DNA from 2 places in the Streptococcus parasanguinis ATCC 15912 genome. Region 1 is predicted to be linked to the other one. Evidence: predicted binding sites of a transcription regulator. Region 1 holds the regulator's gene; the other holds the start of a gene.
The links. Region 1 encodes HrcA, which represses chaperone genes, less so after heat shock. Its sites were predicted from a motif close to TTAGCACTCNNNNNNNNNGAGTGCTAA; they were not measured.
Positions count from the first base shown of each region.

Region 2: groES (co-chaperone GroES) is a predicted target of HrcA. The motif match lies at 2,551-2,577, and genes of this name have one in related genera.

Region 1 is NC_015678.1:1,997,016-2,001,446, reverse strand. It holds gene dnaK (molecular chaperone DnaK) at 1-900, opposite strand, end outside; gene grpE (nucleotide exchange factor GrpE) at 1,272-1,796, opposite strand; gene hrcA (heat-inducible transcriptional repressor HrcA) at 1,821-2,855, opposite strand; gene HMPREF0833_RS09385 (M15 family metallopeptidase) at 3,023-3,796, opposite strand; gene HMPREF0833_RS09380 (histidine phosphatase family protein) at 3,789-4,431, opposite strand, start outside.
Region 2 is NC_015678.1:1,803,726-1,808,156, reverse strand. It holds gene groL (chaperonin GroEL) at 600-2,225, opposite strand; gene groES (co-chaperone GroES) at 2,247-2,528, opposite strand; gene HMPREF0833_RS08435 (hypothetical protein) at 2,658-2,951, opposite strand; gene HMPREF0833_RS08430 (PTS system mannose/fructose/sorbose family transporter subunit IID) at 3,053-3,907, opposite strand; gene HMPREF0833_RS08425 (PTS mannose/fructose/sorbose/N-acetylgalactosamine transporter subunit IIC) at 3,891-4,431, opposite strand, start outside.

The DNA of each region.
Region 1 (4,431 bases):
GCTCAAACCTGCATCTGAAAGGGCTTGACGAACTGGAGTTTTCGTACGTTCTACAAGGTCACGAGTCAAATCGTCGAATTTCGCACGAGTCAAGGTCATTTCCAAGTGAAGAGGTCCAGCAGCGCCTGCAGTGATGAATGGCAAGCTGATTTGTGTTGAAGTCACACCAGAAAGGTCTTTCTTCGCTTTTTCAGCTGCGTCTTTCAAACGTTGAAGCGCCATCTTGTCTGTTGACAAGTCGATACCATTTTCTTTCTTGAATTCTTCAACCATGTAGTCGATGATTTTTTGGTCAAAGTCGTCACCACCGAGTTTATTATCCCCTGCAGTTGCCAATACATCAAAGACACCATCACCCAATTCAAGGATAGATACGTCGAATGTACCACCACCAAGGTCGAATACCAAGATTTTTTCTTCTTTATCAGTCTTATCCAAACCGTAAGCAAGAGCTGCTGCAGTTGGTTCGTTGACAATACGTTCTACTTCAAGACCAGCGATTTTACCAGCGTCTTTAGTTGCTTGACGTTGTGCATCGTTGAAGTAAGCTGGAACTGTGATAACAGCTTTGGTTACTTTTTCACCAAGGTAATCTTCAGCATAACCTTTCAAGTATTGAAGAATCATAGCTGAGATTTCTTGTGGTGTGTACTCTTTACCGTTTGCAGAAACTTTTTCAGAAGTCCCCATCTTAGATTTGATAGAGATGATGGTATCTGGGTTTGTGACTGCTTGACGTTTTGCAGCATCACCAACGATGATTTCACCGTTTTTGAATGACACAACAGATGGAGTTGTGCGGTTACCTTCTGGGTTTGCGATAATTTTTGATTCAGTTCCTTCAAGAACTGCTACTGCTGAGTTTGTTGTACCTAAGTCAATACCGATAATTTTAGACATATGTTTTTCTCCTTAAGTTTTTTCTTCTTTTTTCTTCTTTTTTCTTCTTTTTTCTTTTTGATACTCTTCTTAAGTGGCGACGCCGTCAGAGCTTGACTTCGTCAATCTCTTTGACTAAACTTTGAGCCTAAGGTCTCAAAGTTTGCGAACATATCGCCACGGCGAAGAGTATCGCCTTTGGTTCACTTCGCTCACTATTGGCAAAGCCGATCCAATGTTAATCTTTCTTTCATAGTTTAGTGTCGTTTCGGACAAGGTAGCCTAGTTGAACACGCCCTAAGCTCTGGGTAAAAAAGATAGATTTCCTTATGTTCATCGAACACTTCGTCAATCTCCTATTTTTACTGTGAGCTTTTTACGGGCTTTGTATCCTAGTTATATACTACTACCATGGCTGGGCGAAGGATGCGGTCATGGAGTTTGTAGCCTTTTTGGAAGACTTGTGCGATAGTGTCTGCTGGATGTTCGTCATCAGCTGGGACTGTTTGGATGGCCATATGGTAGTTATGGTCAAAGGCTCCGTCCGCTGGAATTTCTTCAATTCCTTCTTCTTTCAGAGCATGTACCAAACTTTCTTGGACCATTTCCAAGCCCTTCTTCACATCATCTGTCAATCCTTCTACGGCAAGGGCACGTTCGAGGTTGTCTAGTGATGGTAAGATCGCTTTTGCCAAATCTTGGCTACGGTATTTTTGTAATTGTTGACGTTCTTCATTGGCACGGCGCTGAATGTTTTGCATTTCTGCATGAGCACGAAGGTACTTGTTTTCAAATTCCTCGGCACGCGCTTGTGCTTCTTCTAACTCAGAAGGTTGGTTGGACTCCTCTACAACTTCTTCAGTTGTTTGGGCAACTTCCTCTTCTTTCACGTCTTCTTTTTTGATATCTTCTGTCAAGGCATACACCCCTTTCATTTGGTCTTAATTTACTTCATAATGGTTGCTGTTGAGGTAACGGTAGTAATCCGTCAACTTCATGACCAGTACTCGGCCGATGACATTGACCAGGCTAATCACACGCCTGTAATCCATCTCTACAGGACCGATCACATGCATGAGGGCCATCCCACGATAAGGAACCAGGAACTTGTGACTAATGACCGTCACATTTTTCAAGGCCTTCTCTTGGGATTCTGCAACCAGGATCTGGGTCATTTGGTCTTCTGGCATTCCCCCTCGTAACTCCAAGGCTACATGTTGGGGATTATCTAAGAACTGATAGGTCTGAAGATCGGCGTAGGTTAATGATGAAACCTTTCCTTCTACAAAGACCAGTTCTTGAAACAGTTGCGAGAAGACGTAATCAAAGAGATCCAGCACATTGTCTGTCGTCTTGAAATAGCGCTGTACAATCTGTGGAATCTCTGTCCGCAGGCGGTAGTGGATATCCAAGACTGTATTTCCAATGAAGCGTTCTTGAACCAGCTGGTGGAAGATTTCCAAATCACTGGTTAAGAAATTCTTTGGAATGGCAAACTGGACGGTGACGGGCTTTGATTCATCCAAGGTTAGAACCGCTAAGGCATCGTGATTGGATAATGGAACAATCTCAAAACCAGTCAAGCGCTGTCTTGTCGGCTCAACATCCTGAATCACTGCGGTGTAGCCCGTCATCTGGGCTAGTAACTTGGCCGTAGCATCCAAGATATCGTCTAACTTAAAGGCTTCGAAATCGAAGGCTTTCACCACCTGGTAAACATCTTGCTCATCAATCAACTCTAGATCAAGCGAGTTCTGAACAAAATATTGAAAACCAGCTCGGCTAGGCATGCGGCCACTCGAAGTGTGGGCCTTTTCTAGTAAGCCTTGTTTTTCGAGGGCAGCCATGTCGTTTCGAATAGTCGCACTACTGGATTGAATCACATCTTGTAGGGCTTTTGAACCGACTGGTTCGTGGGTCTTGGTAAAGATATCGACAACAAGATTAAGAATCTCATTTTGACGTTCTGTAACCATGACCTCACCTCTCTTTCATTTTTAGCACTCTAAACGTTCAAGTGCTAAACCATGATTCTATTATACACCCATCCAAAAGAAAGTCAAGAGAAAAATCCAAAAAATTAGCACTCTTTTTTCAAGAGTGCTAAAAATCATTCTTAAGACCTAGAGAAGTGAATCCCCTCCTATTTTCCAGCCTTTTTCAATAGTTGAATATATTCTTCCAATACTAGCTGATGGTTGGCCATATACTGGGCATTTTCTACGCCAACATAACGGAAATGCCAATTCTCAAAATTCACACCCGTGATGTTGCTCTTCCCATCTGGGTAGCGAAGCACAAAGCCATATTGCGGTGCGATGGCAGCCAGCTGCATGCCCAACTCATCACTTTGACCAGCTTCAACACTCATATCAATCGCAAGCCCCGTCTGGTGCTCACTAGCACCAGGGACCTGCACCTGAGTCTGTACCTGCTTTTCAGCTTCTTCGTGCGAAAGACCGCTAGCCTCTAGTTGCGCAACACGCTCATTATAGAGCTCGGTTTGTTCGGCCACACTTCGATAGCCTGATATCAAGGTTTCTTCTGGGGCAATTTTTCGAGCTGCTTCTAAAAATTGACGAGTCGGTTCTACAATCCGACTATCCACTTTGATAGCATCCACATCTGTCAATTGTGGTTTCAGCTCAGGCTTCACATTGTCACGATTGACCAAGATCAACTGCCAGTCTTTTGTCGAAACGGCTGGTAAATCTGATTTTTCTTTCTTTTTCTTAGAAGAAGAGGGAGTCGTTACAGCTGTTTTTTTAGCCTTCCAAAACTGAAGCCCTGAAAACAAGCTTGGCTTCGCTAAGTAAGCGCCAATTCCTGATCCAAGGACCACAAGAAGAAAAAAACTCAATAGGTAAGGCCACCATTTTTTCCGTTTTTTACGTGCCCGTTTGTATTTTTTACTCATAGTTTCCCTCTAGAAGTTTTGCTCCAACCTTACGATAGGACATATCCCCAATCTTTTCAATACTGAAAGCACCATCTTCATAAGCCAAAACCGTCACGCTTCCGTTGTCCAAGACCAATTCTTCGACCGCTTTTGGATCGATGAGATAAATCAAGGTCGTAATGGTCATGCCGTGGCTGACCACAATAGCATTGCCACCGCCAGCTGCTTCTACCTCTTTTGCGATGGCTTCAAATCCTTCTTTGATCCGACTACTCAAGGTTCCCCAGGATTCAGCCCAACCAGTGGTATCCACTTCAACGATCCCTTCTGCTAACTCCATCAAACTCAACTGATGGAAATCATCGACCTTAAAGACACGGGGTAAAACCCCCATGAAGAGATCGCCATCATAAGCACCGTCAAAACTACCAAAACACCATTCACGGATCCGTTTGTCATAACGATAAGGGATTTTTCCTGTCAGACCGAGCTCTCGAAGAATAATTCCCATGGTTTGAATGGTGCGTCCAGAATCACTCGAAACAGCCTCTTCAAAAGAAAGACCTGCTTCCTTGAGACCGAGACCTAATTCTCGAATTCCTCGCTCTCCTGCTTCTGTCAGTGGAGTGTCTGACCATCCTTGCGCCCGTCCG
Region 2 (4,431 bases), 190 kb from region 1:
TATACACTAGAATTATTACAAAATCAGTTAATTTGTATTGCAATTTGTTGGCAAATATTTCTCCGCCTTAAAACACCGCAAACGCTTGATTTTCAAGCATCTACGCAAGTCCTCTTTAATTAGTATTTATCATTTCTGTTACAAAATTTAAAATAAAAATATTATTCCATAACCAATGAAAATCCCAAAGCACAATAAAAAGGGAGCGAGACAGAATGAGTTTTTATAAAAACTCGTTCGTTGTCTCGCCCCCGCAAGGCTGATTAGAGCTCTTCCGAGCTTAAGAAGCGAAGGGAGATTTAGGGAACTTGCTTCGCAAGTCCTATCCGCCACATCAAAGCAGTGCTTTGAGCAATCAACTACTGCGTCAGTCAGCTCACCCTATGATTGGTCGCGAAGATTAGAAAGAATCTTCCACTCCCTTTGAGCTAGTAAGATGATTAGGTAGGCCGCAACATAGCGGCTGGCGTCAAATGATTAGAGGCAAAGCCTCAATCATTTGTAGCGGTTACGACGGAAAATAAAGAAGGACGATAACGCCTTCTTTATTTTCTTAGTAAGACACTTCGGCAAGGCACCATGGTGCTTGCCGAAGTGTCTTACATCATCCCACCCATCATGCTTGGATCCATTCCTGGTCCTGCTGGGGCTACTGGTTCTGGTTTGTTAGCTACGACTGCTTCAGTCGTCAAGATCAGACTCGCTACAGAAGCGGCGTTTTGAAGGGCTGAACGGCTCACTTTAACTGGGTCGATGATTCCTGCATCAATCATATTCACCCATTCACCTGTTGCAGCATTGAAACCTGTTCCGACTTCGGCATTTTTCAAGCGATCAATCACAATAGATCCTTCGTAACCGGCATTGTGGGCAATTTGGCGCACTGGCTCTTCCAAAGCACGAAGAACGATATTGCGTCCGGTCGCTTCATCCCCTTCCAATTCAAGGGTTGCGACTGCAGAGATGACATTGACAAGAGCTGTACCACCTCCGGCAACGATCCCTTCTTCAACGGCTGCGCGAGTCGCATTAAGGGCATCTTCGATACGGAGTTTCATTTCTTTCAATTCTGTTTCTGTTGCAGCACCGACCTTGATCACGGCAACACCACCAGACAATTTGGCCAAACGTTCTTGTAATTTTTCACGGTCAAATTCAGAGGTTGTGGTTTCGATTTGTGACTTGATAACAGCGACACGGTTAGCGATCGCTTCTGGGTTACCAGAACCTTCGACAATGACCGTGCTGTCTTTATCGACTGAAACTTTAGCTGCTTGACCAAGTGCTTCAATGGTTGCATCTTTCAATTCCAAACCAAGATCGTCTGTAATGACTGTACCACCTGTCAAGATGGCAATATCTTCTAGCATGGCTTTGCGGCGATCTCCAAATCCTGGTGCCTTGACAGCTACGACATTAAAGGTACCGCGGATCTTGTTCAAGACAAGTGTTGGAAGAGCTTCGCCATCGACATCATCTGCGATGATCAAGAGTGGACGGTTGCTTTGAAGAATGCTTTCCAACAATGGCAAGATTTCTTGGATATTTGAAATCTTCTTGTCAGTGATCAAAATGTATGGATTTTCAAGGTCTGCCACCATTTTTTCATTATCAGTGACCATGTATTGTGAGAGGTAACCACGGTCAAATTGCATACCTTCAACGACTTCCAGTTCTGTCTCCATTCCACGAGACTCTTCAATCGTGATGACTCCATCTTTACCAACTTTTTCCATGGCTTCAGAGATGTACTCACCAACTTTTTCAGAACGAGAAGACACAGCAGCTACTTGAGCAATCGCTTCCTTGCTCGATACTGGGATCGCATTGTTTTTCAAAGCTTCTACTGCTGTTGCAACAGCGGTCTCAATCCCACGGCGGATGCCAATTGGGTTAGCACCTGCAGTGACGTTTTTGATCCCTTCACGGACGATGGCTTGAGTCAAAACCGTTGCGGTCGTTGTACCGTCACCTGCGATATCATTGGTCTTAGAAGCCACTTCTGACACCAATTTGGCACCCATATTTTCAAAATGGTCTTCCAATTCGATTTCTTTTGCGATGGTCACCCCATCATTTGTGATCAAGGGTGAACCAAATGATTTTTCAAGAACCACATTGCGTCCTTTAGGGCCCAACGTAACTTTCACTGTATCTGCTAAGACATCGACACCACGGACCATTGCAGAACGTGCATCAGATGAAAATTTAATATCTTTTGCCATTTCTCTTACCTCTTTCCTCTCTTACTCTACAATTGCAAGAATGTTTGATGTTCCAACGATAGTGTAGGTTTCTTCCCCATCTTTAACTTCAATTCCTGCGTGGCTTTCAACCAAAACTTGATCTCCTGCTTTTACAGCTGGGGCGATGAGTTCACCACTTAGGGTACGCACACCTTCACCAACGGCCACTACTTCAGCTGTTTTTGTATCGGCCTTGCTCGCACCTGCGAGGACAAAACCTCCAACAGTCTGTTCTTTTTCTTCTACTTTTAAGACCACACGGTCTCCTAATGGTTTTAACATGTTCATTCCTCCATACGTGTTTTTAGCACTCTCTATACGTAAGTGCTAACTTATGTTTCTATTGTATCACTTGGTCAGAAATAGTCAAGAAAAAAACACCTCAAAAATAAATGAGATGTTTCTAAAATATCAATTTAAAATTGTCAATTTTTGATTGAAATCATCGATCACTTTTTGAAGATTAATCCGCCCGCGGTAGATGCCGTATCCAAAAACAATCATGCCTAAAATTCCAACCAAGGCTAGTAAAATCCCGAGGATCAAGAGTGGGAGGAAACTTTTGTGAAAGAGATAGATCAATACCACACCAATACTGGCAATGATAAAGAGTAAGCTGAACCAACGACCAAGGTTTTCAAGCATGTGACGTTGGTACTTGATTTCAGTTTCATATCCATTGACAAGTTCTTGTTTTGTAACCATGGGATTCCTCCTGATAAAAATTGAGAATGAAGTGCAAGTAAAGGAGGTCAATTCACTTCATTCTCAAAAACTCCTACTAGCAAATCCGTTTTTTATTTTCCTTAGTATTTAAGATGTGGGTCGAAGATACCAAGGGCAACACCGATCAAAGCAACTACAACGAGAAGTAACATAACTTTGTTTGGTGAAATTTTTTTCTTAGACATCAACCACCAGCAAAGAGTGATGAAGGCTGCTGTCAAGAGACCTGGATAAACACCATCGATCTTTTCTTGAATGTTCAAGAAGACTTTTCCTTCAGAATTCTTAAATTGAAGGGCTGTTGTAACAGATACCCAAGTAGCTGCTACGGCACCGATAACCATACCACCGACAACGCTGATCGCTTTACGAAGAGCTTGTCCTTTTGGTCCTACAAGGAATTCAACGGCTTTATCCCCTAATTGGTAACCTTTGAAGAAGGCAAAGCGCATACCAAAGTAGACTAAAAGGTTCCATACGACGATGTAGAAGAGAGCACCAGCGATGTTACCACCTTTAGAAAGTCCAAGGGCAATCCCCAAGAGAACTGGAATCAAGGTACCAACGACCAATGAGTCACCAATACCAGCGATTGGTCCCATCAAACCGGCACGCATACCGTTGATGGTTTCGCCATCTACTGCATCTCCGTTTGCACGCGCTTCTTCCAAACCAGCTGTGATCCCTACAACAAGAGATCCAAGTTGTGGTTCAGTGTTGAAGAAGGCCGTATAGGTTTGCATAGCATCCTTTTGTTCTTCTTTTGTGTCATACATTTCTTCTACGATTGGAAGCATAGAAGTCAAGTACCCGAAGGTTTGCATATGTTCTTGAGAGAAACAAGTCAAATGACCATAATACCAATGATGGAATGCTTTTGCTAATGTTTTCTTTGAAATTTTCTTTCTATCAGCCATTTTAAATATCCTCCTCATCATCGTCTAGATCCACCGCTCCAGCAGGAGCAGCTTTCATCGATTTGATCACTTCAAGTTCATAGTAGATTACTGCAAAGATTAATGAAACAACGGCACTGGATACCAAGTTCAATCCGAGAGATTTCGCCAAGGTAAATCCAACAAAGAATGGAATGAAGTCAGTTGCTTCTGTAACAATTTGTTTCAACAAGATGGCAATACCGACACATGGGAGAAGAGCACCGACTGTAAAGAGGGCTTTCATCCAGTAACCATCCATAGGAAGGTATTGTTTCATCAAATCAACCATATTTTCACCGTATTTGGTGATAATCATTGTTGGAAGGAAAGAGAAGAGGAAGTGAGAGATCCAAGGGTAAACCCAGTCAACTGCGTAGAGTTTTTTGAAGTTTCCTTCTTCAACGGCTTTCCAACCAATGTGTTGCCATACCAAGTTCATAGTAGCGGTACCGTAGAAAAGAACTGTACCGATTGTCCCAACAGCTGCACCGATTGGAGCTGCAGCTGCGGCGATTCCTGCT